DNA from 2 places in the Pararhizobium qamdonense genome. Region 1 is predicted to be linked to the other one. Evidence: predicted binding sites of a transcription regulator. Region 1 holds the regulator's gene; the other holds the start of a gene.
What was found. Region 1 encodes LexA, which represses DNA repair genes until DNA is damaged. Its sites were predicted from a motif close to TGTTCNNNNTGTGTTCNG; they were not measured.

Region 1 (15,334 bases):
TGCGCGAATTCTCGCGGGCATCATCAGTGATAAGCCGAATACCACCACCAGCAGCCTTGGAATTGCAAACGTGCTGGTTCGTCTTGATGTGGAAATCTTCGCGAGCATGAAGCTGTTCGAGATTGCAGTATTCAAGGACGGAAAATGATACCGCCGAATTGCCTGTCGCAACCGTATTGAAAGCCTCTTGAATAGCTGGTGCATGATGCCGGTTGAGATGCAAATTGCGCTTATGATGGTAAAAACGCGATTTCAGATTATGGCTTGCGCCGATATAGGTTGTACCGTTTACGGTTAGAGCGTAAATGCCGGAATTGTTAGCGGTCTGTGTCATGTGAGTTGTCTCCAATAATTTCTTGTTCACATAATTATGTAGTAAATAACGGTTTTCCAGAGACACAGATTCAGACTGAATTAGAGGAAAATTACGTAATATTTGGGTTTTTTTTGGAGATTCGAAATCGCATGTTTTGCCTACATATTGGAAACACATGATATGGAGCGAAACAATTCGATGGCAATCAACATCACATCCGCAAAGCCTATTGGCGATCACATTCGCATAGTCGCAAACGGCGAATTCGATCTGAAAATTCCGCTCGGCTTAGATTCCGCATACGTCTTTTTTGGTGAAGCAACAGTCATTCTTTCTCAAGACGACACGCGTGCAATTCAACATGTCATCGATGCGTTACCGACTGATCGATGATCGATTTCGCGATATTGCCAGACGAACGCGATCAAACCGGCTGGATTGAAATCGTGCGGGTCCAAGTCTCGTTCGACCTCAAATCATGCCACTACAGCCCGACGACCCGCGAAGTAACGGCTGCTGAATTGGAAGGCCTCATCAAGAAAGCAATTCGGATGAGGTGCCCCGACAGCGGCGATGCCTATCTGCTGGCGATCACTGGCTTCAGCGATAAGTGCCGGGAAAATCCCGATGCCATGCAGAAGCATTTGAAAGGGTATCTGAACCACCCCATCAGGTATGTCATCATGAAAGAGATTGAACGAAGAAACGCCTCCAATTAGGGCTGAAGTTGTGTATCGCCGACTCTACCCGTTGAACGGCAGCCGCCTTGCTCTACAGTTCCCATGAAACCATCGGGAGTATTTCACATGGCGGATGCTAAAGAAGGCGAGCTTTTCAGGCTCAATTATTTGAGGTCGCCAGTCAAGATGGGAGACAGCCCACGGGCAAGGCGGCGTTTCTCGCAGCTTTTTGAAGACTCTATGGCAAATGGAGCTGACTTTGCGAACGGCGTTCGTCGTCAACTTGGCATCCATTATCCAATGACTGCCTATAGCTACGATCATGAACGGTTTTGGGTTCATAGCGAAGTGGGTGACTTCCTAAGCGGCATCACGCTTTGGTCTCGCGTTGTACGACATCATAAACCAGCCCTTGACGCAGCCAGACGAATTTTTGATGAAGAAGACCTGCACTACCGCATCGATGACAAGGGCGGGGTGCACTACTTTATTGATGAACCTTTTGCCTATACGGTCGAAAGCACGCTCGCTGGACTTGGTGATGCCCGCTTCACTGCCGCACGCCACGCTCTTGAGGGCGGACTAAAAAGCCTTGGTCCAACGTACCAAAGCGGCAAAGGGCTCATCCGTGGGGTCTTTGAGGCTGTAGAGACAACGTTTCTTGTAATCGTTGGATCACAAGCAGGTAATCGCCTTAATGGGCTCGCTGTTGAAAAACATTTGAAGCCGCTGCTGATGACTCGATACGCTTCAACGCCGCAAGCTGATGACAAGGTTGCTCGCATTTTGGACAGCTTCAACGCTTGGGTCAAAGAAGCTCATCCTTATCGACATGGCACGGCTGCTGGCGAAGAAGTGCACGAAGCTCCACTCGATATGGCTATCCTTTCCGCAAACACCGGCATGGGCTTTATACGGTTCTTGGCAGGGCTCTAAAATCCTGTTGTAGCCTATGACATTTCTGTAGCAGTGGGTATGACATTTCGCTTGACGACAACGTGAAATTACGTAATAAAAACAATGACTAAATTCACCCAGTGGCTCCCACCTCTTCCGCCATTTCAATTCCAATCTGGGCACCCCGATTCCCGCCGATTTCCCTCCGGAAACGGCGGTGAGCGTGCGGAGCAGCTCTCCCTTCGATCCCATGATGTGAACTTCGGCCTCCGCGACCTCGACCCGCTGGCCGAAGGCGCGCAGGTGCTCCTGCCGATAACCACCCCCGTCGAGCTTGATGCGCTGGCGCGCCACATCGGCGAACCGGCGCACGGTGGCCAGCGTCATCGCCCGGTTGCCGGTGCTTTCGAGCATGGCCTGCGCGCGCTCGGCATCGACCTGCGCCTGGTCGCGGAGCGACTTCAACCCGGCGATGCGGTGTTTGAGCGCGGGGTCTGAGATATCGGCCACGCCTGATTAGATCGCGTTGTAAAGGCGTTTGAGCCGAAGGTCGGTCTCGGCCGCCCCGCGGTTCAAGTCGCCGATATGCTCCTGCCTGAGTTCGGCCCGTTCATGCCGGCGGTCGAGGACCGAGGCCAGCACCGGCTCCTGACGGTCGGGCTGGAGTTGCCGATCCTCAATATGGCTGGCGACGATGGTATCGAGCTTCTCCATCGGGATCGAGCGGCCCGAATAACCGGCCTCGCCCTGGCGCTTCTGGTCGGAGATGGACACGTCATACTCGGCCTTGCGCGGTCAAGACACGAAGATAGAGGGCGGCGCGGGTAGCGATGCCCGGTGTTTCAGCGCTGTGGTGGAAGAGGCTTCCCGCGCGCAGGCGACAAGCATTTGCTGCACTCGATCCTGCCCATGCAATTGGCGTGATTTGTCTCATATTCGTCCGATCGAGGGATTTTTTTGCGAACTAGTTGAGCGTAAACTGTATCGAGATTGATTGTAGGAGATACATAAAATGTCCGCAGACACCGCTCTTCTCGTCATTGACGTACAGGAATCCTTTCGGCACAGACCCTATTTTCGCGACCAGGACGTGAAGGCCTATATCGAACGCCAGCAAGCGCTGATCGACGGCGCGAAAGCCGCTGGAATTCCGGTCGTCCAAATCCTTCACGTCGAAGAAACCGGCGTCTTCGCCGAAGCATCGGGGTTCGTCGTTCCGCTCGCGCCGCTTCGCATCGAGCCGGACGCGGTGTTTCGCAAGGGTCGCCACAGCGCACTTGTCGGCACTGGTCTCGACGTATGGCTGACGAAAAACGGCGTCCGCCGCATCATCGTCTCCGGCATCCGCACCGAACAATGCTGCGAGACGACGACGCGCCACGCTTCGGATCTCGGCTATGCGGTTGATTATGTTGGCGAGGCGACGCTGACCTTTCCGATGACGGATGCGACCGGCCTGGAATGGAGCGCGGCGGACATCCGCGCCCGGACCGAACTCGTGCTGGCCGGTCGCTTCGCGCGCATCGTTACCGTCGAAGAAGCATTGAAAGGCGCCTCGGAGAAGATCGCCGCATGACAGAACGCGAGCGGCAAAAGGTGATTTCGGTTTTTACGATCGTGCCTCCGCGCGCTCTGCTGCTCGACATCGCCGGTCCGATGGAGGTCTTGCGCAAGGCCAACCTCCAGCAGACCGACGTCAGCTTCACAGTCGATTATATCGGACCGTCTGCCGGCATTCATACGTCGGTCGGAATTGCTCTCGCGGGCATCGCACCCCTACCGCCAAGTATCCCAGACGATGCGCTGGTGGTCATCTCCGGTTCAGCGGACGAGCCGCTGGGTGGCATCTACGACGATCGCAGCGATGATGCGACGTTCGAGGAAGAGATCGTCGAATGGCTGCGGCGAACCATCCGTCCGGACACCCGGCTCGTGACGATCTGCTCGGGAGCGCTGCTCGCCGCCCGTGCCGGATTGCTCGACGGCTATGAATGCACCACCCATCACGCGACGATCGAAGCGCTTCGTAGGTCGGCGCCACGGGCGCGTGTGCTCGAGAACCGATTGTACGTGGAAGACCGTTACCGGCTGACCAGTGCGGGCATCACCGCCGGGATTGACCTGATGCTTGCCATCGTGGCGCGGGAGGTCGGCCATCCGACAGCGCTCGCGATCGCTCGATATCTCGTCGTGTACATGCGGCGCGGCCCGGCCGATCCACAGCTCTCGCCCTGGCTCGAAGGGCGGAACCATATCCATCCGTCCGTTCATCGGGCGCAGGACGCCATCGCGGCCGATCCCTCCCGGTCCTGGTCCGTGGAGATGCTCGCAACGGTCGCCGCGACGAGTCCGCGTAACCTCTCGCGGCTTTTCAACGAGCAGACGGGCATGAGCGTGATCGACTATGTGAACCGTATGCGCATCGCGCTCGCGAAGGAAATGGTCGTCGGATCGCGTCTCGATATGGAGAGCATCGCCGAACGGTCGGGATTTGCCTCGACCCGTCAGTTCCGCAGGGCCTGGGGCCGGCTGCATGACGCTCCGCCGGCGCGCATGCGCGCGGTTTCCGGTTCTGGAGGCGGCCAGCAAAGAAGTGGCCACCGCGCGGATGAATTGGGCATGGCGACGCCGGAACCCTAACTGTTTCCGCGCATCGAGTCGATGTCTCGCGAGAGTTCTCGCAGGAACCGCGATCGCCTCCTCGCAATCAATCAAGACGATTGCGGGATTAGAGCGCTATAGCGTAGACGTAGTGCTCATCATCGTCAGGCGCAGCCCGCCATGAACGCCGCTTATATATTTGATTTCATATCACAATCATTGCTGGATGACCGGCGCATCCACCCTTCCCCAAGCCGTCTTTCGCGACATAAAGCCTGCGAAAGGCAGCAACACCTCTATTCCGGATGTTCACAACAACCAGCGTGGCAAGAACCCGTCACCGGATCAGATGACGGGTTCTCGATGCCGTGCAAATGCAGATCGTTAAAAAAATCCCCAATACGTAGACCCAATAGGCAGAATTGAAAACGGCTTCGAAAATATGCTGTTCCGGTCTTCGCCAAGGTAACAGCCCAATTAAATTAGCTTTGCCTAATTTAATTGTCCATTCACCATTGTGCTAGGGATGAAAACTGCCGTGATGACGGAGCATGGCGGCCGGATCGTAAAACCGAAGTGGTCACTACGCTCCGCTTAAACCGCCCTCGTCCAAAGGCCGTATCCCGCGCGCCTTATGTCGGAATTGTCTCGTTTGGCGCCGGCGGCTACAAAAAAGCGTTGGCCTTGAACGCCATAGGGGCATGGCATTTTTGTTTATAGTGTCGTGCCATGCCCCGCCCAAGCCATGCTGACACTTAAGCTACCCTCTTCAACGTCCAAACTCTTGGTCCAACCTCTTAAGGAAACATAGCTGGCAATACCGTGCGGATTTTCTATGCCTATATTGCGATCTGCGCTGTTTTGAGTGGCCTTGCTCTCTGGACCCTCTTTTTGCTCGTCTCGCCGCCACAGCAGGCCGTGCGGCCGACCCCCGGATTTTCCAACGCGGATACAACCGGCAAGCCCTACAAGGGCGCACGAAGATCCTGCGCGATCGGCGGCATCTGTCCGTAAGGGTTTTGTACATTTTTCGCACACCGGCGCGTGTTTCGGCCTTATCAATGTGACAATAAAACCGCCTGATCCATCAGCGCTACGCGACGCGTCGAGCCGGCTTTGCTGCTCGATATTCGACCCTTCATCCGCTCAGACTGTTCAAGTGCGCGTGAAGTCGCCTGCTCAAACCAATTTTAACAATCTGTTCCAGACCGTTAGGCCCGCTTCGGACGCATCGGCGATAGTGCATGACCATCGGACTTAAATAGGCTTAGGCATATTTCACCACCTTCCGAAATATGCTATGTTGCCCTCCTACGCATTGAGTACCCACCCAGCAGTGAAACGCCCCCTGGCCAGCGTCTTTTGGCGTCTGTTCATCAGTTGAACTCAAGTGCTGCAAAGCGCGGTGAAGGAGAATGCCATGCATTACAGCGTGCAGTTTTTCACCTGGACCCCAAAACAGGGCGTCCATCAGGTCGGATCGACGATCGAAATCGATGCCATCAACCCCAAGCTCGCGGCCGTATCGCTGTTGGGACTAAGATTGGATGAGACCGGAACGGCCAAAAAACTCGCTGTGCGGGTCTGGACGGCACCGGATGATAGCAAAGCCGATTGCGCCTGTTTCTACTATCATTAACGGTGTACCGCTTGCATAAAAGCCAAAGGACAGAGTTATCAGCGATAGAGATTGCAAAGAATCCTGCTGAAAAATTGTCAGCTTAGGCGGCGATAAGGTGCCCGCACTGCTGACTGACTTTGGCTTCCCTTAAAAATGGTTTCAGCACATTCAGGGAAACGTCGAGTGGGCCGGCCGTCGATTGACTATCGAGCTGATGCGATTGCGACTCGTTCTGGCTTCATCGTAGGGATAAGCCCAAAAAACCCCGAAAAGCGAACAGACAAGCAGCCAACTGAAACCGCTCCGCCATTTTCTTGAAGCAATGACTGCAGTCACAAAGCCGCAAATGATCCAGATAATGATGCGTCCCATGAATACACCCTACCACACCCTATGAGAGCATATTGACACGATGTTCGCGTCGGCCAAGCCTATGAGGCAGGGTGTTTAAGCTGTTTGTGGAGAAGGGTAGCGAGATAATCCCGGCGCACATAAAGCAAATCGATTGCTAAGCAAGCTCACGAAATCCTCGTGCCGCTGACACCACGACGGTATTTTCAATCTGGGAAAATTTGGAGGCCTCGCCCGGAATTGAACCGGGGTGCAAGGATTTGCAGTCTTCAGTTTTGAGGTCTGGCTGTCTGATAATCCGATAGTAAGAGCGTCGTGGGAATTTCCCACTGCGTCCGGATTTGTGACGCAGTCAGCCCGCAGATTTGAAAAATGCATCTACCCAGATGCCGATCCCTGTGACGACAATGGTGAGCCCAACCGCAATCGCAGAGATCATCGTCCACCTTGCCGTCGAGACAGTGGCATCAGCAGCTTTCACAGTTGCACTTGCCGCCGCGATTTGCGCTTCAGCGGCTGTTTTCTCAAACTTGAAAACACGTCGCCGGATTTCGAGGTCGCGATCGTACGATCTTTGGGAGCCGGGTTGCTCCCCGCCGTGTTCAAACAACTGATCTTCAGAAACGGTAGACCAATCCATGTGATTTATCCCTCCTCGCGCGTCATTCCTCAGTTTTCATGGGTGTTCTGAACTTCCGAGAAGACCTATTCCGTCGTGCCGGCCAATCGGTGTTTTGATAGTCTGCAAAGCCCCTACCCCACGTAGAGAAATCATAATCTCCGTGCGGGACAGTCCCGAACCAGAATGCGTGCTCGGAAGCCTCCTGCGCCCAAGTCAGGATGGTGGCCACATCAATCTCAAGTGCGCTACGCTTGCCACGGCGATGCATTTGGACAACGAGCGAGCGATCTCCCACCATAATCGGGTTATGTAAGAGACGGTTGCGGACTTCGATGCTGTCCTGCACAAGCGGTATACGTTGCAAGAGCTTTTCCCGCCATTCGTCAGCCACCGACGTTTCGGGAAGTTGTAGCAGAAGACTTAGAATTTGAAGGTCTCTGCCGATGCTGCTCTCATATAAAATAGCAAGACCCATTTCCGATGTGAGCGGTAGAATCCGAATAATCGCATCCTGAATGGAATGCTCGAGGTGAGCACTGGCCTGGGCAAAACGACCTAGTGCAGAAGCCAAAGCGGGATTGGTGTCAGTGGCTGAAAAAACTTTCATTCGCTGCCTCCGCCTGGCACTCGCGCTTTCGCATCATTCCTCATGAGCTTACGCTGAAGATGCACTCCGCAATACGTGTTGTACCCTTTATCCCCTTGAATCCCGATGACCTTCGATTCGCATGTTGCATGGAGGCGCGGTCATCAGATTGAAACCCTTGAAAATTACGGGAAGTGCCTTGCAACATGGAGCGACAAGAAAATAAAGGGTGCCGTTGTCGGCACCCTGTATCATATTGAAATATGGAAAATTTGGAGGCCTCGCCCGGAATTGAACCGGGGTGCAAGGATTTGCAGTCCTCTGCGTCACCACTCCGCCACGAGGCCTCGTCAGCTCAAATCATCGAACTGTGGCGGCGGTTTAGAATGATCCCAAACAAATCGCAAGAGGATATTTCTGAAAAACGTCCGTGTTAATTTGCCAACGGACGTTCCCGAGCCAGTCTTCCACAGTCTGAAGCTGCGCACGTCCCTGCCCCATATCCTGGATCAGACCGTTGCGCACCTGCCATTTATGATCGGGCAATGCCAGCCGTTGGGATTGCCGCGTTTCCATCAAAAAACGATCGACGATGCAATCAATGATACCGGCGGATCAATCCGACCAGTTTCCCCTGAATCTTGACCCGGTCCGGCCCGAAGATGCGCGTCTCATACGCAGGATTGGCGGCTTCCAGCGCAATCGAAGCGCCCTTCCGGCGAAACCGCTTCAGCGTCGCTTCCTCGTCATCGACAAGCGCAACGATGATCTCGCCTGGGCTGGCGCTATTGGTATTGCGGATGATGACCGTGTCGCCATCCAGAATGCCGGCCTCGATCATCGAATCGCCGCGCACTTCAAGCGCATAGTGCTCGCCGGCACCGACCATTTCGAGAGGCACGGAAATATCATGAGTGTTATTCTGGATCGCGGAGATCGGCACGCCGGCCGCGATCCTGCCCATGACGGGAATGGAGACGGTGTCACTATTGGCTGCGGTCTTGACGGGTGCCGGAGGCGGCGCCGGCTGTGCGCCCAGGCTTCCCTGGATGACGCTGGGCGAAAAGCCGCGCTTGGGCTGCAGGCTGGTGGAATAGGCTTCCGGCAGCTTGATCACCTCAAGCGCTCTTGCCCGGTTGGGCAGGCGCCGGATGAAGCCGCGCTCTTCAAGTGCTGTAATCAACCGGTGGATGCCGGATTTCGACGCAAGGTCCAGTGCATCCTTCATTTCGTCAAAGGACGGCGGTACCCCCGATTCCTTCATTCTTTCGTGAATGAACAGAAGCAGTTCCTGTTGCTTGCGGGTCAGCATGAACGATCACTCCAGAATCGAGAAACAAATCAAGAACGAACACTATCTGTTCCATATGTGTTCCGCAAGTGCTTAAAATTCATTGAACGATTTCAAGGATGGAAGGCGATTTCGCAGGCCGGCTGTGGTGTGTCATGAGGCCGACTCGGTAAAATTGCGATCACGCGCATGCGTTTCGCGGATTGAGCGATTTTTTTGCGCGTGAGGTGCGCAACTGCAAATAGGAGTTGCCTGTCAAAAACGGTGCACTGACCGACGGAGGTCTCTCGCATCAAGCCGGTGCGCTTTGATCGTCAGCGCCTCGTCCTAGTTGGACGGCTGCCATTTGCGCGCCCACCAGACCGAAAGCTTACGCCGCCGGCGCCGCACGAAGGCGAGATCGTGGGACAGCACCAGCAAACCTAGAGGCACCATCCAGAACCCAAGGATAGGAAGGAATCCCAAAATGCCGCCAAAGATCAGAGCGACGCCGATGGTGATGCGCAACAAACGCGATTGCGGCAGCCGCATCCGCCATGAGCCGATAATCAGTTCATGGGTCCGGGCATCGATGCCGAATTTTTTCGTTTTTTGCGAGCCTGCCATTCATTTCACCTGTCTCAGAGTCAATTGCGCGCCCATCATAGCGCAATCCATTAGCGTCAAGGGGTTGGCTTGCGCACCATCTGGAAAGCGGTGCTCCCTTCAGATGGGAAGTTCTCCACAGTCTGACAAGATTGTGCGTTTTTTTTGAAAAACCGCTTGGCAAATCGGAAAAGCATTTGTATTAGCAGCCTCACTTCTGCAGCACACACCGCCGCAGATGATCCCTGGTAGCTCAGCGGTAGAGCATTCGACTGTTAATCGACAGGTCGCCGGTTCGAATCCGGCCCGGGGAGCCAAATTCATAAAGCCTTCGCAGCGATGCGAAGGCTTTTCGATTCAAGGCCAATCAGAAAGAGGTTTTGCCGCGTGGCGTGTCGGTTCAGGTTGGTCGGCGTACGGACGCCTCCCTGTCAGCAGCTATCGTCATTCCGCAGCCAAGCCCGACTGGTAGATCGACAGGTTGGCGAAGGCAGCGCTCAGAAGCGGCGTCGCAATCTGCGCCTCGCGGGCGCGCCGCACGAGATCGCCGACGATCTGCTCGGCTTCGATCCGCTTTGCCTGCTTCAGGTCGCGGTACATGGACGATGTCTGCGTCGATCCCTGCCGCGTGAGCTGGTCCCTGGCCGCAGCCACAAACGCATCGCTTGGCGCGGTCCCAACTGCGCGAACGGTCGCGACGGCCTCGTCGAGCAGGCTTGCGGCAAACTCAGCACCTCCGGGTGCTGCGGCGATATCACCGACAGCCCCGCGCATCAGGCAATTGATCGCCCCAAGCGAAGCCAGAAGAATCCACTTCTCCCACATTTCCCGTTCGATCGAGGACGACAGGCGCGCGTCGAAGCCCGCCCCTTTCATGAACGCGTCAATGGCCGCCATCCGGTCCGTTAGCGCCCCATCGCGCTCGCCATAAAACAGGTCATGGAACGGCGCCAGGTGAGCGATACGTCCCTCCTGGTCCAGCACCGTCGCAATCTTGCAGACGCATCCCGCCAGACGTTCCGCGCCAAACCGCGCGGAAAGCACATCCATGTGCTTCATGCCGTTCAAAACCGGCAAAATCAACGTGTTCGGTCCCACCGCCGGCGCAAAGTCCTCCACTGTCGCCGCCAGCGAGAACGCCTTGACCGCGAGCAGAACGATATCAAACGGTGCCGAAATCTCCCCTGCCGTGAGCAGCTGAGGCTTGATCGAGAGGTCCCCGGCCGGGCTGACGATCTGAAGGCCGGTCCTTCGCAACTGTTCGGCACGAGCAGGCCGGACGAGGAAGGTCACATCCTTGCCGGCCGCAGCCAACCTGCCCCCGAAATATCCGCCGGTCGAACCGGCTCCCACCACGAGCATGCGCATTGGCTCTGTCCTTATCGCCAGGGGTTGTGTTTACGGTTTCATGATACAACCTCTGTATCTTTATCCACAGGGTTTAAAAATACAACCGTGAACGCACGGTGATTTTCGAAAGGCGGATGCGAGATGCGGAGAAAGAGTTTTGGACATGCGCGTTGCCCCGTCGCCCGGTCTCTGGATACGGTCGGCGATTGGTGGACGCTGCTGCTCGTTCGCGATGCATTACGGGGCGCTTGCCGCTTCAGCGATTTTCAACAGAGCCTCGGCCTGGCGAAGAACGTCCTGAGCACACGGCTTCGAAAGCTGGTCGACGACGGCATCATGCGGCTGGAGCCATCGCGTTTGCGGCCCGACCGCAATGAATACCACCTGACAGACAAGGGCCGCCGGCTGCTGGTCGTGATCCTGGCGCTGCGTCAATGGGGACAAGAGCAGCTCTTTCAGGATGGCGAGGAGATGTCCGAGATGATCGACACGGTCACCGGTGCTCCGCCACAGCCCCTTCGTGTCCTCGCTGAGGACGGCCGCGCGCTCGTTCCCGAAGATATGTCCCTGCGAGTTGCCATAAGGTGAGCGCCAAACTCTCCGGGGAGACAGTTTACAAAGACCTTGCTAAGCGGCGAGGCCTGGGCTCGGCAGCGCTGCTTGCCAGACGCGACTTTTTGAAAATCCTGTTGTATAGGGTGCAAACCTAACCAGGAGCAGACAATGCCGCCGATCGAGTTGCTGATTGCCTTCATCGCGACCACCGCAGTCTTTGCCTATATTCCGGGGCCGGCGATGCTCTACGCTGCGGCACAAACCATTGCGCGCGGCCGCTGGTCGGGACTGATGGCGGCGCTCGGTATCCATATTGGCGGCTATGCCCATGTTCTTGCCGCAGCAGCGGGTCTTTCCATCCTGTTTCACGCCGTGCCGGCGCTGTATCTCATCGTGAAACTGGCCGGTGCTGCCTATCTTGTCTGGCTCGGTATCTCGCTGTTTTGCGCCAAGGTGGAGGGCGACGACGCCCTGCCCGGCATCGAGCCGAAATCGGGCCGCCGGGCATTTTTCGAGAGCGTCACGGTCGAGGTTCTCAATCCGAAAACCGCGATTTTCTTCGTGGCCTTCCTGCCGCAATTCGTCGATCCCTCCGCTGTCTTTCCGGTCTGGTTGCAGCTCGCAATCCTCGGAGCGATCGTCAACCTGATCTTTTCATCCGCCGATCTCGTCTGCGTCTTCCTTGCGGGGGCGGTGATGACACGGCTGCGGCGCTCGAGCGGCGCCCAGCGTCTGCTGCAGCGCGCCGGCGGTACCATGCTTATTGGCCTAGGCACGCATCTGGCACTCCAGAAGAGCTGATGCGGCAGAAGTTTGTTTTGAGGCGAGTGCGAGCAGCCTTTATCACGCTTCATTGGTGATCGCGTGCTGCGGCAGCGATGCCGGCATTTCCCGCAAAACAATGAAATAAATAGCTTTCTTCGCGAAACCTTTGATCCGCCGCATCCGTATCTGCGTAAGTAAAGACGTTGGATACGAAGCGCGGATAGTGATGAAAAACAACGGTAATTCCTCAGGCACTCCGATTATCGTCTGGTTTCGCAAGGACCTGCGGCTCGGCGATAACCATGCCTTGCATGCCGCTGCGCAGACCGGTCGCGATATCATTCCCGTTTATATCCGCGAACCGGCAGACAGTGAAAATGGGCCACTGGGTGCCGCGCAGGGCTGGTGGCTGCATCATTCTCTGAAAAGCCTTGAGGCGGATCTGGATAGCATCGGCAGCCGGCTCGTTCTGCGCAGCGGCAAACCTGATACGGCGCTCGCTGACCTGATTAATGAGACTGGTGCTTCGGACATCTATTGGAACCGCCGCTACGATCCGAAGGGGATCGCGGTCGATACGCCCCTGAAAGACCAGCTGTCTGATCAGGGCGTTACGGTGAAAAGCTTCGCCGGACAGCTTCTGCACGAGCCGCTGCGATTGAAGACGGGATCGGGAACGCCATACAAAGTCTACACCCCGTTCTGGCGGGCGCTCGAGGCAGCGGGAGAGCCGGACCATCCTCTCGACCGGCCGGAAAAGCTGGCAGCACCGGATCGGTGGCCCGCAAGCAATGATCTCGCCAGCTGGAAACTTCTGCCGCAAAAGCCGGATTGGGCAAAGAGTTTTTCCGAAGTCTGGACCCCTGGGGAAGCGGCAGCGCTGGAACGGCTGGAGGCCTTCGTCGATGATGGGATGTCCGGCTACAAGACCCGGCGCGACCTGCCGTCGGTCGATGGTACGTCCGGCCTCTCGCCCTATCTCGCCATGGGGGAAATTTCCCCTGCCCGCATCTGGCATGCGACGCGCAACCTGCACAATGTTCCCGCTGACGACGTGATCACCTTTCGCAAGGAACTCGCCTGGCGCGATTTTTCCTATCATCTGCTCTTTCATAACCCCGATCTGCCGCGCGAAAATCTCAACCGGAAATATGATGCCTTCGCCTGGTCGGGAACGTCGGATGCCTTTGATCGATGGACAAAGGGCGAGACCGGTTATCCCGTCGTCGATGCCGGGATGCGGCAGCTCTGGCGGCACGGCACGATGCACAATCGCGTCCGGATGATTGCGGCGTCCTTCCTGATCAAGGATCTTTTGATCGACTGGCGGCGCGGCGAAGCCTGGTTTCGCGACACGCTGGTGGATGCGGACCCGGCCTCCAATGCGGCAAGCTGGCAGTGGGTCGCGGGAAGCGGTGCCGATGCCTCGCCGTTTTTCCGGGTCTTCAATCCGATCCTGCAGGGCGAAAAGTTCGATCCCGACGGCATCTACGTCAAAACCTTCGTGCCGGAACTGCAGGACCTGCCTGCAAAATTCGTACACCGTCCGTTCGAGGCGCCCGAAGCGGTTTTGAAGACCGCCGGTGTGACGCTTGGACAAACCTATCCCCAGCCTCTCGTGGACCACGCAAAGGCGCGCGATCGCGCTCTTGCTGCCTATAACAAGATCAAGGACGCAGCATGAACGCCCCCTTTTCCCATGGTCCCCACCATTCTCCCGGCCGCCGTCTGTCGATCGCCGTGATCGGCTCCGGCGTTTCCGGCAGCTCCGCCGCATGGGCGCTCAATCCCGTCCATGATGTCACGCTTTACGAGAAGGACGAGCGGGCGGGCGGGCACACGGCCACGGTTGATATCGACTATGACGGTACGCCGCTGTCGGTCGATACCGGCTTCATCGTCTATAACGAGGCCAATTATCCCAATCTCACGGCCTTGTTTGCCGAGCTGGACGTGACGACGCACAAGAGCGACATGAGCTTTTCCGTCTCGCTGGATCATGGCCGGCTGGAATGGAGCGGCGACAATCTGGCAACCGTGTTTGCCCAGAAGCGCAATCTTGTCCGCCCGTCCTTTCTAATGATGCTGCGCGAAATCCTGCGCTTCAACCGCATTTGCCTGGAAGACCGCAGTGCCGGCCTGCTTCAGGCGATGTCGATCGGCGATTATCTCAACTGGCGCGGTTTTTCACCCGGTTTCACCAACAATTATCTTGCGCCGATGGCGGCGGCGATCTGGTCGTCGCCGACAGCGAAGATGCTGGAATTTCCGGCCGAAAATTTCATCCAGTTCTTCGACAACCATCGCCTGATCTATTCCAAGCCGCATCCTTGGCGCACGGTAACCGGCGGCAGCCGCAACTATCTGCACAAGCTTCTGCAGCCGCTGGGTGACCGCGTCCATCTCGGCTGCGGCGTGCGCTCGCTGCGGCGGGAAGACGGCCGGGTCATCATCACCGACACGCAGGGTGCAACGAAAGTCTTCGACAAGGTGATCATCGCCGCCCACAGCAACCAGGCGCTGGCGATGCTATCGGATCCGACACCAGCAGAGCGCGCGCTTCTGTCGGCAGTGCCCTATCATGCCAATCGCGTCATTCTCCACCGGGACACGGCATTGATGCCGAAACGCCCGAAGGTCTGGGCATCGTGGAACTATCTGCGCTCGACCAAACCCTGCGGATCGCAGGGTGTTGCCGTCAGCTACTGGATGAACCGCCTTCAGGGGATCGCGCCGCAGCACCCGCTGTTCGTCACCCTCAATCCGGAGCGTGAGCCGGCTGCGGACAAGGTCTTTGCCGAATTCTCCTATGATCATCCGCAGTTCGACGCCCGCTCGATGGCTGCCCAGCGCGATCTGAAATCCATTCAAGGCGACAACAACACCTTCTTTGCCGGTGCCTGGACAGGGTACGGTTTCCATGAGGACGGCCTGTCATCCGGCCTTGCCGCAGCCGAAGCCCTTGGCGGCATCATTCCATGGCGTGAGCAGGTTTCCTCAATCTTCAAGGAGGCGGCGGAGTAAATGCGTCCCGGCTCGCACATGGCAAAGAACGGAGCGCCACCCGCGCAAGCGGCGGTGCTCTTTTCCGGCCAGGTCATGCACCAGCGGATG
Region 2 (15,334 bases), on a different replicon from region 1:
ATTTCGGAAAACGGTGTTGTTCGATAAGTTCTTCAGAATCGGCCTTCCGATCGAGATACAGGCGGTCGTACTCCACTAAATGAGCCCAAAGGACGGGGTCGCTGGGGCTATCGCGAGCGGGCGCTCTGACGCCCACGCCGGCGCACTTGCCGTCGTACAGATATTCAGCCCACAGCACGTTCTGCGGTTTGTAAATCACCGCGCGGTCCGATGCAGCACCCGGAATCTATAGCGCCAACCAGCGCTGTGCGGTGGATGCGACAATCTGTTTTATCGCGGTACGTCTTGGGATCTCTTTGCTGTCAATTTTGATCATGGAGCTAAGGGGGCGGCACTGGAATGTGAGAGGCGGCCCCGCGCGCCGGGGGCTGTCGATCCCGATTTCCGGCGTTGCCGTCGCTATGCTAAATCTCCGGCGGCAACCCTTTTAACCGGTCTTGCGGGAGGCGAACGGCTTTCGCACCTCCTGCTACAGCTGGTATGCCTTTTCCTGTTTTAGACGCTTCCGCGAAACGACCCAGAGCTCCCACCGCGTGAAACTGCGCGGTTGTAAACCTTGCTCGCCGAGTTGGCTGAAATCGCCCCCCGCCAACACGGTTGATCTGCCGATCGTGCCGTGTTTTGAAGGTGGCAAATTGGCAGCGGGGCTTTGACAACAGAAATGGCAGAACAGTTTGACATGTTTTCGGAGCAGGCTGCGCGCGATCCGATGGTCACGCGTGGCGCCACCAAATCCGCCAAACCGGACAGGCATGCCATCCCCATGAGTGAAGCGGACATGGTCCGTCATCTGTCGGAGACAGGCCGCTATCGGATCCTGCAGAAACTGGTGCCGCGCGCAATCTCACCGTTCCCGCGTCCGGAGTACCGCCTCAAGGGCATCATTCTCGACACAGAGACCACGGGCCTGAATGCTCGCAAGGATGAGATCATCGAGATTGGCGTGATCGCTTTCACCTTCGATGCGACCGGAAGCATCGGTGACGTGACCGGCATCTACGGTGGACTTCAGCAGCCAAGCGTTTCGGTTCCCACAGAAATCACTAGGCTTACCGGGATCACCGACGAAATGGTCGCCGGACAATCGATCGATGTGACTGCTTTGCGGGCGCTGATAGAACCGGCGGATCTGGTGATCGCCCATAATGCCGGTTTCGACCGGCCATTCTGCGAGGCATTCTCTCATCTATTTTCCGGCAAGGCCTGGGCCTGCTCGAACTCCGAGATCGATTGGGCTTCGCGTGGATATGAAGGCACCAAGCTCGGCTACCTCATTGGGCAGGCAGGCTACTTCCATGAAGGTCATCGGGCGGTCGATGATTGTTTCGCGCTATTAGAGGTTCTCGCTCGGGAAGTCGATGGATCGGCTTCCACCGCTTTCGCGGAACTCTATCAAGCAAGCCAGAGATCGCGTGTCCGGATCTTTGCGGAGAACAGCCCCTTCGACATGAAGGACCATCTGAAGGCGCGAGGCTATCGCTGGTCCGACGGAAGCGACGGCCGTCCCAAATCCTGGTGGATCGAGGTTGGCGAAGAAGCGCTCGATGTTGAGCTCCGCTATCTCAGGGCCGAAATCTACCGCTATCCAGACGCCGATCCTCCCATCAAACACCTGACCGCCTTCGACCGCTTCCGGGCCTGATGCAATCCTATTGATGCATCTCCGAAGCGACCCATGCTTTGAGCGCATGGCCGACCTGAGACCTTGTGCCTTATCGACGGGCGGGCAACGGCCTATATTCTAATCATCGAAACGACGTTGGAACTAAAGCATGGTTGCTGGCGTCAAGAGAACTCACGAAAGGGGATCACCATGAACGTAGCACGCTCTTTCAATAACTGGCGCAAGTATCGTCAGACCGTTACCGAACTCGGCCGCATGAGTTCGCGCGAATTGCAAGACCTCGGCATCGATCGCGCCGACATCCACAGCGTTGCCCGCCAGTCGGTGGCTCGCTAAGCGGCTTTTCCTGCCCATCCTGTATGACAGTACGCCCGCTGATGACGCGGGCGTTTTTGTGTCTGACCGCCGCGAGGCGCCGCGCTGGAGATCGCTCTCATCAGAACTACGTCGTGCATTCTACGCATAGCTGCACTGCAGCAAAGTCTATTTAATGTGCTGTGTGAATGAGTATCTTGGTTTCCATCGAAGCGATGCACCTCCTCCCGCAGAGCTTCGATTTCAGACGGCCCACTCCTCCTCCCAAGGGACGTCTGTCGGAACAGCGGCACTCCTCCTCCCAGCCGTTGTTCGGCTCTTTTCGGAAAGCCTGCCGCACCTCCTCCCGCGGCAGGCTTTTCGTTTTCAGGGCCGTCGCATTAGAGCCCGAGAGCGAGTTGCGGTTCTTGCCCGCTCACTTCCGTGTTGAGCGATGACAGGGTGATCCCGAGGAGCCGCACCGGACGTTTGAACGGGAACACCGAGGCGAGCAGGGTCTCAGCATTCTCCAGGACCATGTCGATGTCTGACATGGATCCCGACACGGTCCTGCTGCGGGTCGCCTGACTGAAATCCGAATATTTGATTTTGACGGTGATCGTCTTTCCCGTGATGTCGTGCGCCTCGCAATACCGCCAGACCTTCTCGGCCAACCGGCCGCAACTCGGCTTTGGCCAGATCGAAATCGTCGATGTCCTCAACGAAGGTGTCTTCCGCGCCGACGGACTTCCGGATGCGATCAGGTCTAACCTGCCGTTCGTCGATCCCGCGGGCAATGCCGTAGAAATACGGACCGGACTTGCCGAAATTCTGCTGAAGGAACGCGAGGGACTTCGACTTGAGATCAAGCCCCGTCTCTATGCCATGCCGTTTCATTCGCTCGGCCGTGGCCGGCCCCACGCCATGGAATTTCTTGACGGGGAGGGCCTCGACAAAACCCGGGCCGTTCTTTGGCGTAATGACCGCCTGGCCATTCGGCTTGTTCAGATCGCTCGCCATTTTGGCCAGGAACTTGTTGTAGGAGATGCCAGCCGACGCATTGAGGCCCGTGACCGCCTTGATTTTCGCACGGATCTCAAGCGCAATCTCGGTGGCGATCTCCATGCCCTTCAGGTTTTCGGTGACGTCGAGATAGGCTTCGTCCAGCGACAGTGGCTCGATCAGCGGCGTGTATTCGGCAAAAATCTCGCGGATCTGCTGCGAGACCTGCCGATAGACGTCGAAGCGCGGCGGCACAAAAATCAGATCCGGGCATTTGCGCTTGGCGGTGACCGATGGCATGGCCGAATGCACGCCGAAGACACGGGCCTCGTAACTCGCGGCCGCCACAACGCCACGTGCCGCGGATCCACCGACGGCCAGTGGCAGGCCACGCAGCTCCGGGTTGTCACGTTGCTCGACCGAGGCATAAAAGGCATCCATATCGACATGGATGATTTTGCGCACGGGTTGCACGCTCCCCATGACGTCAGTTCCCAAAGAATAAGCCGGCATTTGGTAAACCGCCATTTGACTGCCCTGGTCGTGCTCTGTGCTTTCAAAGCAGCAGACCTTCCTCGTCCGGCTTCGGTTTGGCCTGTGGCGGCACGATCACAAGCATGTTGCCCGGGAGCGGACGCTGTAGGTGGCGGGCTTCATCCCACGGTGCTGTCAACCAGGTCTCGACTTCTTCAGGCGTGGTCAGGATGGAGGGCATTGCCTTTTGATGGATAGGCGAGACGATCTCGTTGGGCGAGGTCGTCAAAAATCCGAACAGCTCGTATTCCTGCTCGCCATCCCTGACTTTGCGCACGCCCTTCCAGGGCGTCCAGAAGCCCGCGAAAAACATCAGCGGCCGGTCTTCGTTGCCGGCGAACCAGGCGTTCGGCACACGCCCGCCTTCGACCTTGCTGGCCGGGTCGGGCTCGGCAAAGGAGGTGAACGGGACTACGCAGCGGCTGGTGGGTCCAAGCCAGCGGCGCCAGTGCGGCGACGCCACATTGCGGATATTGGTGACGCCGGGATCGTAGTTCTTCACATAGGCAGGCGGTGACGGCATGCCCCATGTTGCCCGTGCAATCTCCCGCTGACCGTCCTCTGCGATGCGGACAATCGGCGCTTGATAGCCCGGGTAAACGTCGAAGCTCGCTTCGTTCCAGCCAGCGCGATCCCGGAAGGCTTTCGTGAACTGCAGAACCGCGTCACGGGTGGTGGTCACATTGTAGAGATTGCACATCAGATCCTCTCCCTATTTCCACATGGCCCGCATGCGCGCGCCGACATCGATGCGGATCTGCTGGGCGCTTCGCTCAGATGCAGTTGCTGAAACCTTCGGCCAGGTCGTCGTCTCGAAGAATTGGAGCAGGGTTGCCGGGACGAACCGCGTCCTCGCTGCATAAACGTGCCGATCCCCTTGAACGTTCTGCCCATGGGTAAAAAACCGCTGCGGCGTGATCAGGGCCAGTTGATCCCTGGCGCGTGTCATGGCGACATAAAGCAGCCGACGCTCTTCCTCGAGTTCCTGGCTGGTGCCGGTTCCAAGATCCGACGGTATACAGCCGTCGACAACATTGAGCATGAAGACCGCACGCCATTCCTGGCCCTTGGCCGAATGAATGGTCGACAAGATCAGATAATCCTCGTCGAGCAGCGGCACCCCCGCCTGGTCGCTGGTGGCATCTGGCGGATCAAGTGTCAGTTCGGTCAGGAAGCGCTCGCGCGAGGGGTATCCACTGGCGATCTGTTCGAGCTGCAACAGGTCGGCCTTGCGGGTGTCGGCATTCTCATGGATGCGGTCGAGATGCGGCTCATACCAAAGGCGTGCCTGCCCAATATCCAAAGGCCAGCCATCTTCGGCCTTGCGCAGGTTTGCGAGCAACTGGACGAAGGAAGTCCAGTCTTCGCCGGTCTTGGGCGGAGGCGGGATTTCGGCAAGGGCCAGCAAAGGTTCAGGGTCGGCCGCGATCGTCTCGAGAATGTTGCCGGCCGTCTTCGGCCCGATGCCCGGCAGCATCTGCAGCAGCCGGAAGCCTGCGACACGGTCGCGTGGGTTCTGCGCGAACCGCAGCACCGCCAGCATGTCCTTCACATGGGCACTGTCGAGAAATTTCAGGCCACCAAATTTGACGAATGGAATGTTGCGGCGGGTGAGTTCAACTTCGAGCGGACCGCTATGACTGGATGTGCGAAACAGCACGGCCTGGTTCTTCAGCGTCATGCCAGTCTCGCGATTGGCAAGCACCTGGTCGACAATGAAGTTCGCCTGTTCCGTCTCGTCCTTGACGGTGACGAGCTTCGGTCGATCCAGCGATTGCCGCTCGGTCCACAGGTTCTTGGTGAAGCGCTCGCGCGCCAGATCGATGACGCCATTGGCCGCAGCCAGGATCGGCTGTGTCGAGCGGTAGTTGCGATCAAGCGTGATTATGTCGGCGGCTGGGCTGAAGGAAGACGGGAAATCAAGAATGTTGCGAACCGTCGCTGCCCGGAACGAATAGATCGACTGGGCATCGTCGCCGACCACGGTCAGGCCACGACCGCCCGGTTTGAGCGCCATCAGCACCGAGGACTGCAGCTTATTGGTATCCTGGTATTCGTCGACCATGACATGGTCGAAGCGATTGCCGATATCGTCGGCAAGATCGGGGTCGCTGACCATCTGCGCCCAATACAGCAGCAGATCGTCGTAATCGAGCACGTTCTGAACCTGCTTGGCCTCGACATAAGTTGCGAACAATTGCTTCAGCTGTTCTTCCCAACTGCCCACCCATGGATAGTGCTGGCGAAGAATGTCGTTCAGCGGCGTCTGCGAATTGACCGCGCGCGAATAGATCGACAGGCACGTGCCCTTGGTTGGAAAGCGGTTTTCAGTCTTGGACAATCCGAGCTCGTGGCGGGAAAGATTCATCAGGTCGGCGCTGTCTTCGCGGTCGTGGATGGTGAAATCCACGTTCAGCCCGATCTGCTCGGCATAGATCCGCAGCAACCGCGCGCCGATTCCATGGAACGTCCCGGACCAGGAAAGCGCGTCGGTGAGTACGCCGGAATTGGCGCCAAGCACCTGTTTGCAGATCCGCTCAACGCGGCGCGACATTTCGGAGGCGGCACGCCGTGAAAACGTCATTAGCAGAATGCGCCGAGGATCGGCGCCATTGACGACCAGATGGGCGACCCGGTGCGCCAAAGTGTTGGTCTTGCCGGATCCGGCGCCCGCGATGATCAGCAGCGGTCCCGCGACCTGTCCGTCCGCCAGCCCAATACCGTGTTCCACAGCCTGCCGCTGCTGCTCGTTCAGTTTTTCAAGATATGCGGCCATGAACGCTCGATTGACAGGTCGGGTCGGGACAACTCTTGCTCCGAACAAATACGGAACATACAATCGAGAAAGCAGGTTGGGAAGATGGCATTTGCAGAGTTAGGGGCGGGGCGCTCTCGCATCCCATAGCGATTCCTGCTGAGAACCGTCGAACACCCTTTGTATCGAATGCGAATCGAAACCAACGGCAAGCCAAAGCGTTGTGTACTGTGACCTCACCAAAGCGGAGACAGACCCATGGCCGACGACAGCACCACAACGATTAAAGCGACTTTCGATACCCGCGCAGCAGCTGATCTTGCGGTCGAGCACCTCGTTCAGCAGCACAGCATATCAAGGCCGGACATCTTCATCCAGTCAGCCACATCCCAAAACACGGCCGGAACGTCTCCATCCGGCGGGGATGCCTCCCATGAAGACGGTGCTCGCCGCGATGCGCCGCTTGGCGGAGAGATCGAAGTCTCTGCCGACTTCCAGCCAGATTGCCGCCGTTCAGCGCAGCCTGGGCGAGGCTGCAGCAATTCTGGTTTCCGGCCGCTGATGGTTCCGTCGCGGCATCACGCCGAACCCAGTATCGTTTGCGTATCAGGATAGCGAACCAATGGCAGACACTCTTTCGACTTACCGCGCCAAGCGCGATTTCAAGAAGACAGCCGAGCCGAGTGGTGAGGCTCATGTCAAGCCGTCGAACCGCCGGCGTTTCGTGATCCAGAAGCACGATGCGACGCGGCTGCACTATGATCTCCGGCTCGAACTCGACGGCGTATTCAAATCCTGGGCGGTGACCAAAGGTCCTTCGCTCGATCCACACGACAAGCGCCTGGCCGTCGAGGTCGAAGATCACCCGCTCGACTACGGCGACTTTGAAGGCACAATTCCGAAAGGTCAGTACGGCGGTGGCACTGTCATGCTGTGGGATCGCGGCTACTGGGAGCCGGAGGGAAATAAGACGCCCGAGGAGGCGCTCGCCAAGGGCGATTTCAAGTTCACCTTGGAGGGCGACCGGCTCCATGGCAGCTTCGTTCTCGTGCGCATGCGCCATGACCGCGATGGCGGCAAACGCACCAACTGGCTTCTGATCAAACATCGCGACGAGGCGGCCGTTCACGAGAATGGCGCAGCAATCCTCGATGACAACGACACATCGGTCGCATCGGGCCGGACGATGGACGCCATCGCTGCTGGCAAGGGGAAAAAACCTAAGCCGTTCATGCTGGAGGGTGGGGCGGTCGAAGCCGACGCTATCTGGGACAGCAATCATGGTCTTGCGGCTGAAGAGCGCAAAGCCGGGACAAAGACCGCAGTGAAAGCTAAAACGACGAAGAGAAAGCCGTCTGTTGCGCAACGTGCCAAATCCGAGATGCCCGACTTCATTGCGCCGCAGCTGTGCGACAACCTTTCGCGTCCACCGTCAGCGCGTGGCTGGATCCATGAGATCAAGTTCGACGGCTACCGAATCCAGATGCGCATCGAGGGAGGTGAGGTTACGCTCAAAACCCGCAAGGGCCTGGATTGGACGGCCAAATGGCCCGCCATCGTCAAGGCGGCTTCGGTACTTCCCGACTGCATGATCGACGGTGAAATCTGTGCGCTCGACGAACAGGGCGCACCGGACTTCGCAGCACTTCAGGCGGCGCTATCAGAGGGCAAGACAGGCGATCTCGTCTATTTCGCTTTCGATTTGCTGTTCGTTGGAGGTGAAGACCTGCGGGAGCTGCCGCTCACCGAGCGCAAGGAACGGCTGCAAGCCCTCCTATCGGATGGCGGCGAGGACGCTCGTCTGCGCTTCGTCGAACATTTCGAGACGGGTGGCGACGCTGTGCTGAAATCAGCCTGCCGCCTGTCTCTCGAGGGCATTGTCTCCAAGCAGGCTGATGCACCCTACCGGTCGGGCCGGACCGATACCTGGGCAAAGTCAAAATGCCGCGCCGGCCATGAAGTGGTGATCGGTGCCTATGCCAAGACCAACGGCAAATTCCGCTCACTGCTTGTTGGCGTCAATCGTGGCGACCATTTCGTCTATGTCGGCCGGGTAGGCACGGGCTATGGTGCCAAGACCGTCGAATCTTTGCTCCCTAAGCTTCAGGAAATGGAAACGTCCAAATCGCCGTTCACCGGGATCGGCGCACCGAAGAAGACTGCGAATATTGTCTGGCTGAAGCCGGAGCTTGTCGCCGAAATCGAGTTCGCCGGCTGGACCGCCGATGGCCAGGTCCGGCAAGGCGCCTTCAAAGGCCTGCGCGAAGACAAGCCAGCGGCGGAGGTCGAGGCCGACGAACCGGCGTCTCCCTCGAAGGCGGATGTCCCTGATCCCGAGACCGACAGGCCACCGGCTAAGCGCTTGCGCAAAGGTGCAAAGGAAGAGGTCATGGGGGTGATGATCTCCAGCCCGGAAAAGGCGCTTTGGCCGGATGCCGGCGACGGGGAGCCGGTCACCAAGGTCGATCTGGCGCGCTACCACGAAGCGGTTGGCTCGTGGCTGATCGACCATATCAAGGGCCGACCCTGTTCGATCATTCGAACACCTGATGGTGTCGGTGGCGAGCAATTCTTTCAGCGCCATGCCATGCCAGGCACCTCGAACCTGTTGGAACTTGTGACCGTCTTCGGTGACAAGAAGCCCTATCTCCAGATCGATCGGGTCGAAGGTCTTGCGGCAATTGCACAGATCGGCGGCATCGAGTTGCATCCCTGGAATTGCGAACCTGGCCAGCCGGAAGTCCCCGGCCGTCTGGTCTTTGACCTTGATCCCGGCCCCGATGTGGAATTTGACACGGTCGTCGAGGCCGCACGCGAAATCCGCGATCGGCTGGAAGAGTTGGGGCTCGTCAGTTTCTGCAAGACAACGGGTGGCAAGGGCCTGCATGTCGTCACGCCTCTGGCTGTGCCGAAAGGCAAGAAGCTCAGCTGGGATGAGGCGAAGGGCTTTGCCCATGACGTCTGCCAGGAGATGGCACGCGACAATCCGGACCTGTATCTAATCAAGATGGCAAAGAACCAGCGCGAGGGTCGGATCTTTCTCGACTATCTGCGCAATGACCGCATGGCGACGGCCGTGGCGCCTTTATCGCCGCGGGCACGGCCGGGGGCGACCGTGTCCATGCCGCTCAATTGGACGCAGGTGAAGTCAGGCCTTGATCCCGCACGTTTTACCATCCGGACCGTGCCGGACCTCATCAAGAGGAGCACGGCCTGGCAAGACTACTGCGATGGTCAAAGACCGCTGGAGCTGGCGATTAAACGGCTGACTAAGGCGAAGAAGGCGGCTGCCTGATCAGCGGTCGGACATATCGAATATGGCCGCATTGTCCTGAACCTCGCGGAGACCTTTGTAGGATGCGTGACGCAAACTGCCGTCGTCGGTCCAGCCGCGAAACTCGATTTCCGCAATCAATGTCGGTTGCGCAAACACAAGATTCTTTCCCTTCAGCGGCACGGCCGGCATTTTGGTCCGAAGTTTATCGAGCGTGGACTTCAAGTTGACAGCGTCTTTTTCCTTGAAGCCAGTCCCGACGGCCCCAACGGAAACCCAGTCGGTACCGCGACAAGCGGCAAGCAACAGGCTGCCCAAGCCGCTACGGGCGGATGCCGACCGCTCATAGCCGACGACGATGAAACTTTCGCTCTGGATACATTTGATTTTCAGCCAATCGCCATTGCGGCCGGATCTGTAGGTGCTGTCCCGGCGCTTGGCAATAATGCCTTCGAGACCGAGGGAACGGGCATTTTCCAGAAGGTCGCCGCCATCGCCGCCAACCTCCTCCGACAGCCGGATCGTGGTTCCCGCGCCTTCCAGCAGATCCTCTAGCAGATGGCGCCGGACCGCAAGTTCGGTGCCCGTGAGGTCGTGGCCATCGAAATAGAGAAGATCGAAGGCAAAGAGCACTGACTCCGTGGACTCCCGCTTTCCACCTCGGCCGCCGAGCGAACGCTGCAACGCGCCGAAATCGGAGTGTCCTTCATCGTTGAGTACAACGGCTTCACCATCCAGAATTGCGGTTCCAACGCCGAGCTTGCCAGCTGCGTCGGCAATGGCCGGAAAACGGTGGGTCCAGTCGTGGCCGCCGCGGGTGATGATCCGCACCCCCTTCGGCTCGATATGGATGGCAAGTCTGTAGCCATCCGATTTGATCTCGAACGCCCAATCCGGCCCGCTTGGCACTGTTGGTTTCAACATAGCGAGGCAAGGCTCGACACGGTCCGGCATCGGATCGAAGGGTAGATTGGGCTGCGCCGGATCGCGCCGTCTGCGCGGTTTTGACTGGGCGGCCTGATTATCCTGCAACAGCGGTTTGGCGCGTTGCTTCATCGGTTGGTCCGGGTTTCGGCGGCAACGGATTTCTTCAGGGCATCCATGATGTTGATGACGTTGCTGGGCGCGGGGGAGGACGCTGGCGTCTTGGTCTTGGCTTTCGCCGGTTTTTTCATGGCCTTTTTCTTTGCCTTGATGATGTCGAGCAGACGATCCTGCACCGGATCGACGACCATCGTCGCATCCCAATGCTGCGTCTTGTTTTTGATGAGCTGCTGAATGAGCGGCATCAGGTCTGAATCAGCTTTGTCATCGCCAATACTCTCAAAATAGCTGTCCTCGTCGCGGACCTCATCACCGTAGCGCAAGGTCCATAGAACGATACCCTTGCCGCGTGGCTCCAGCATGACGGCGCGTTCGCGCCTTGAAATCACCAGGCGAGAAATGCCGACCATATCCTGCGAAGCCATGGCATCGCGGATAACCGAGAACGCCTCCTGAGCGACGATCTCGTTCGGGGAGAGGTAGTAGGGCGTATCGAGCCAGATCCACTCGATGGTGTCGCGTTTTGTAAAGGTCGAGATATCGATCGTCCGGGTGCTGTCGAGCGCGACGTTCTCAAGCTCGTCGTCTTCGAGAATGATGTACTCGTCCTCACCGCGCTGGTAGCCCTTGACCTCGTCGTCTTCCTTGACGTCCTTGCCCGTGACGGAGTCTACGTAGTGGCTGACGACACGGTTCTGGGTTTCGCGATTGAGCGTATGAAACCGAACCTTCTCGCTTTCGGATGTTGCCGGCATCATTTGCACCGGGCAATTGACGAGGGAGAGTTTCAGGTAACCCTTCCAGTAAGGACGAACGGCCATGGGTGTCTCCTATCAACCGGCGCGGCGGACTGGTGCTGCTGCGGTTTTCGCCTTTGCGGTAGCGGGTTTGGCTTTCGCGCGACCGGCACCCTTATTGGCATTGGCCGCCGCCCGCTTGGGTTTCTCCTCCTTGGCGCCAAGGCCAGCACTCTCGCGCAAAGCTTGAAGCAGATCACTCGACTTCGAAACGACCGGTGCCTTTTTCTTCGGTAGCGATCGACCCTCGATCTTGGCTTTGACGAGTTCGGCCACCGCCTCCTCGTAGCGGTCGTCGAATGTGCTGGCGTCGAAACTGCCCTTCTTTTTGCCGATGATCAGTTCGGCAACTTCGAGCAGTCCCGGATCACTCTTCATGTCCGGCAGGTCTTCAAACGCGTCTTCGGAGGAGCGGACTTCGTAGTCGAAGTTCAGTGTTGATGCGATCAGTCCGTTGCCATGCGCGCGGATCAAGACGGTACGCAGGCGGCGGAACAGCACCGTCTGGGCAATGGCCGCGACCTTGGCGGCCTTCATGCCGTCGCGGAGAAGCACATAGGCATCAGTGCCCATCTTGTCCGGCGTCAGATAGTAGGGCTTGTCGAAATAGACGTTGTCGATTTCCGAGCAGGGAATGAAGGACAGTATCTTGAGCGTCTTGTCGCTCTTGGGGACCGCCGCTGCAACTTCCTCTGGCTCAAGCACGATGTACTGGCCGTTTTCGACCTCGTAACCTTTGACCTGATCATCCCGCTCGACCGGATCACCGGTCTCGGTATCGACGAACTCGCGCTTTACTCTATTGCCGGTTGCCCGGTTCAGCGTGTTGAACGCGATGCGCTCCGACGAGGACGCGGCCGTGTAAAGCGCAACGGCACAGGACACCTCTCCGAACTTGATGAAGCCTTTCCAATTCGCTCTTGGGGCAACCATGATACGCGCACTCCTGTACAACCGACGCGATTCAACGGAATGAGCTGCCGAATCGTTCCGAGGCAAAACGAATCATTTTCAATGACTTAGCACCGGAGCTGTTCGCGTTTGGCGAGTCTTGCCTAGAGTCCTGATTCAAATGCATCTTTTGTCGGTGACGCGCGTTTATTGGGGACAGCAACCCTAGAGGAGTCGGCTATGAGCAAGCGCGAATTGATCAATACCGGTACTGACAAGCGTTATGTGCGCCGTGATGAAGACGGCAAGTTCGAGGAGAGCGTCGATGTCTCGCGGTCTCTTTCCGCCGACGCCCGCCACGATGCCAAGAATGATGCGAAACCCGCCGAGGGCGACAAGGGCGATCGCAGGCGCTGACCCCTTCGGTGAAACTCGCAACCTACAATGTCAACGGCATCAACGGCCGCCTCGACGTGCTGCTCCGCTGGCTTGAGGAGGCAGAGCCGGATGTGTGTCTGCAGGAACTGAAGACACCCAACGACAAGTTTCCCCGCAAGGAGATTGAACGCGCCGGCTACGGCGCGATCTGGCACGGGCAAAAATCCTGGAACGGCGTGGCTATCCTTGCGCGAGACAGGGAACCGATCGAGACGCGACGTGGCCTTCCCGGCGATCCCGACGATGGCCACAGTCGGTATATCGAGGCGGCCGTCGACGGAATGATCGTCGGCTGCCTCTACCTCCCGAACGGCAATCCGGCTCCAGGACCCAAGTTCGATTACAAGCTGCGCTGGTTCGAGCGGTTGCAGTCCTATGCGGCGGAACTGTTGGAGCTGGACGTCCCTGTCGCATTGGTTGGCGACTTCAACGTCATGCCCACCGACCTTGATGTCTACAAACCAGAACGCTGGACCGACGACGCGCTGTTTCGTCCGGAAGTAAAGGCGGCCTATGCCGACTTGGTCGCGCAAGGGTGGACGGACGCCATCCGGCATCTTCATCCCGACGAGCGCATTTATACGTTCTGGGCTTATTTCCGAAATGCCTTCGCGCGAGATGCCGGTCTTCGTATCGACCATTTCCTCTTGAGCCGGGCGCTCGCCGCAGATCTCAAGCGATATGGCGTCGATAAATCGGTGAGAGGCTGGGATCATACGAGCGATCACGCCCCGGTGTGGATAGAGCTCTAACGTGGTCGGGAGATCGTTCGGCGGCGAGGTCCGTTGCCCTGTTCAGACAGTCCGGTCTATTTGAACTTTGCAAGACATGGAAAGCTTTTCCCGCATTGGTCGCCGTCGGGATGAACGAGACGGTCGCAGCCGAGCGCCGACATCCGCCGCAGGCGCGCGAGCGTGATGCCGGCCCCATGTTTTTTGACAAGTTCCGCTCTGACATAGCTTCCCATCCGGCCGCATGGTCGACACTCCACGTCGATGACAGGGTCGCGGATCTGGCGCAGGGTGGAGGTCAGACGCACCGCTTCAATGTTCGCACGGCTCATCGCTGCTCTGCTCCCACCATCGGGCGTAACAAAGGGACGTTGTTCAAACCATGGTCGTGCAATTCCATCGTCCCCAAATTTATTTGAACCATGCCAGACGCCTGTCTGTGGATGTTATCGGTATGATTCGCTTTACGAATCTATTTTTTCCCAAATGTTGAGGACGATATTCCTATTTTTCACACTGTTGACTCTCTGGTTATGAAGGAACAGAACGTGAACTTCAATTGTTAAAAGCGGCATGATGTCGTCCATGAAGAGAACACGAACCTAGAGGATTCCGTGACCGATGACGGCTGCGCGAGAGCACGTCATAGCCGATCTTCGTACCCGCATCGCGCTGCAAAGTGGCCCTGCGAAGCAATCCGGCTGCCTGCCATTCGGCGTTGACGAAATCGACACCATGCTGCCAGGAGGGGGTCTTATGCGTGGTGCGCTCCATGAGTTCGCAGGCGGTGGTGCGGGTACGGTCGATGGAGCAGCGGCTGCCCTGTTTGTTGCCGGGGTCGCTGCGCGTACGAAGGGCAAGATCGTCTGGTGTCTGACGCGACCGGATCTGTTTTTCCCGGCGCTTGCGCAGGCCGGCCTGAATGCAAACCGGGTCATATTTGTCGAGGGCGACAGGCAAGAGGACGTGCTTACGTCCATGGAAGAAGCCTTATCCTATGGTGGCCTCGGCGCCGTTGTGGGGGAAGTCGTCCGCCTGCCGATGTTGGCAAGCAGGCGCCTTCAGCTTGCGGCCGAAAAGAAGGGAAGCCTTGCCCTCGTCGTTCGCAGATGGCGCCGCCAGTCTGAGGCCAACGATTTTGGCCAGCCGACCGCGTCGACCACAAGATGGCGCGTAAGCGCGCTGCCGTCGGTAGCATTGCCCGTGCCCGGCGTTGGACGGGCAACCTGGTTGCTGGAGTTGATGAGATCGCGTGCAGGCGAGTGTGCTGAGTTTATCGTTGGAGCGTGTGATGACCAGGGTCGTATCGATCTACCTTCCCGATCTGTCGACGGATCGCATTCGTCGCGCCGATCCCGCCATTCCGGTTGAGCAGGCCATTGCCGTGATTGCAAAGAGCGGATCGAAACGCTGGGTGTCTGCGGCCGATGCTTCTGCAAAGAAGGCAGGTGTCCGGATTGGCATGCCAGCCGCGAAAGCCCAAGCCCTGTTCCAAGGGCTCCTCATGATCGACGCAGATCCACGAGCCGATGCTGCGGCACTCGAAAGGATCACATTATGGGCGTTGACCCAGTATTCGCCCATCGTCGCCGTCGATGCTTCCGACGGTATCGTCATGGACACCGAAGGGGCCGATCACCTTCGGGGCGGGGAGCTTCCAACGCTGACGGGCATCGCCAATCTGTTCAGGGGCAGGGGTCTGATGACGCGTGTCGCCATCGCCGACACATGGGGCGCCGCTCATGCCTGCGCGCGTGCGATCTGCCGGGATACCGTCATCATCCCCAGAGGCGAGACCGTGCGAGCCGTCGAGCGCTTGCCCGTCGGCCTGTTGCGGCTCCCGGAAAAGACTGTTGGCGATCTCAGGACTCTCGGGTTTCGCACAATTGGGGAGCTTTCAGCGACACCGCGGGCGCTGCTCACGCTTCGCTTCGGGCCTGAGATTGGACG

Region 2: a site for LexA is predicted at 6,271-6,288, ahead of PYR65_RS25690 (ATP-dependent helicase). Genes of this name have one in related genera too.

Annotation. Positions count from the first base shown of each region.
Region 1 is NZ_CP119566.1:2,669,847-2,685,180, reverse strand. It holds gene PYR65_RS12955 (GIY-YIG nuclease family protein) at 1-334, opposite strand, end outside; gene PYR65_RS12950 (hypothetical protein) at 515-709, shown strand; gene PYR65_RS12945 (hypothetical protein) at 706-1,035, shown strand; gene PYR65_RS12940 (hypothetical protein) at 1,123-1,932, shown strand; gene PYR65_RS12935 (hypothetical protein) at 2,149-2,391, shown strand; gene PYR65_RS12930 (hypothetical protein) at 2,410-2,667, opposite strand; gene PYR65_RS12925 (isochorismatase family protein) at 2,906-3,469, shown strand; gene PYR65_RS12920 (GlxA family transcriptional regulator) at 3,466-4,533, shown strand; gene PYR65_RS12915 (hypothetical protein) at 5,915-6,133, shown strand; gene PYR65_RS12910 (hypothetical protein) at 6,819-7,106, opposite strand; gene PYR65_RS12905 (hypothetical protein) at 7,129-7,695, opposite strand; tRNA gene PYR65_RS12900 (tRNA-Cys) at 7,948-8,021, opposite strand; gene lexA (transcriptional repressor LexA) at 8,273-8,986, opposite strand; gene PYR65_RS12890 (hypothetical protein) at 9,293-9,571, opposite strand; tRNA gene PYR65_RS12885 (tRNA-Asn) at 9,793-9,867, shown strand; gene panE (2-dehydropantoate 2-reductase) at 9,995-10,918, opposite strand; gene PYR65_RS12875 (winged helix-turn-helix transcriptional regulator) at 11,042-11,488, shown strand; gene PYR65_RS12870 (LysE family translocator) at 11,624-12,256, shown strand; gene PYR65_RS12865 (hypothetical protein) at 12,299-12,457, opposite strand; gene PYR65_RS12860 (cryptochrome/photolyase family protein) at 12,447-13,904, shown strand; gene PYR65_RS12855 (NAD(P)/FAD-dependent oxidoreductase) at 13,901-15,244, shown strand; gene PYR65_RS12850 (DUF1365 domain-containing protein) at 15,263-15,334, shown strand, end outside.
Region 2 is NZ_CP119568.1:64,663-79,996, forward strand. It holds gene PYR65_RS25665 (hypothetical protein) at 1-79, shown strand, start outside; gene PYR65_RS25670 (3'-5' exonuclease) at 662-1,642, shown strand; gene PYR65_RS25675 (DUF1127 domain-containing protein) at 1,814-1,960, shown strand; partial or broken gene dinB (DNA polymerase IV) at 2,320-3,403, opposite strand; gene PYR65_RS25685 (SOS response-associated peptidase) at 3,477-4,154, opposite strand; gene PYR65_RS25690 (ATP-dependent helicase) at 4,167-6,230, opposite strand; partial or broken gene PYR65_RS25695 (hypothetical protein) at 6,468-6,771, shown strand; gene ligD (DNA ligase D) at 6,832-9,504, shown strand; gene ligD (non-homologous end-joining DNA ligase) at 9,505-10,539, opposite strand; gene ku (non-homologous end joining protein Ku) at 10,536-11,348, opposite strand; gene ku (non-homologous end joining protein Ku) at 11,361-12,257, opposite strand; gene PYR65_RS25720 (hypothetical protein) at 12,456-12,632, shown strand; gene xth (exodeoxyribonuclease III) at 12,641-13,405, shown strand; gene PYR65_RS25730 (hypothetical protein) at 13,462-13,716, opposite strand; gene PYR65_RS25735 (ImuA family protein) at 14,006-14,755, shown strand; gene PYR65_RS25740 (Y-family DNA polymerase) at 14,676-15,334, shown strand, end outside.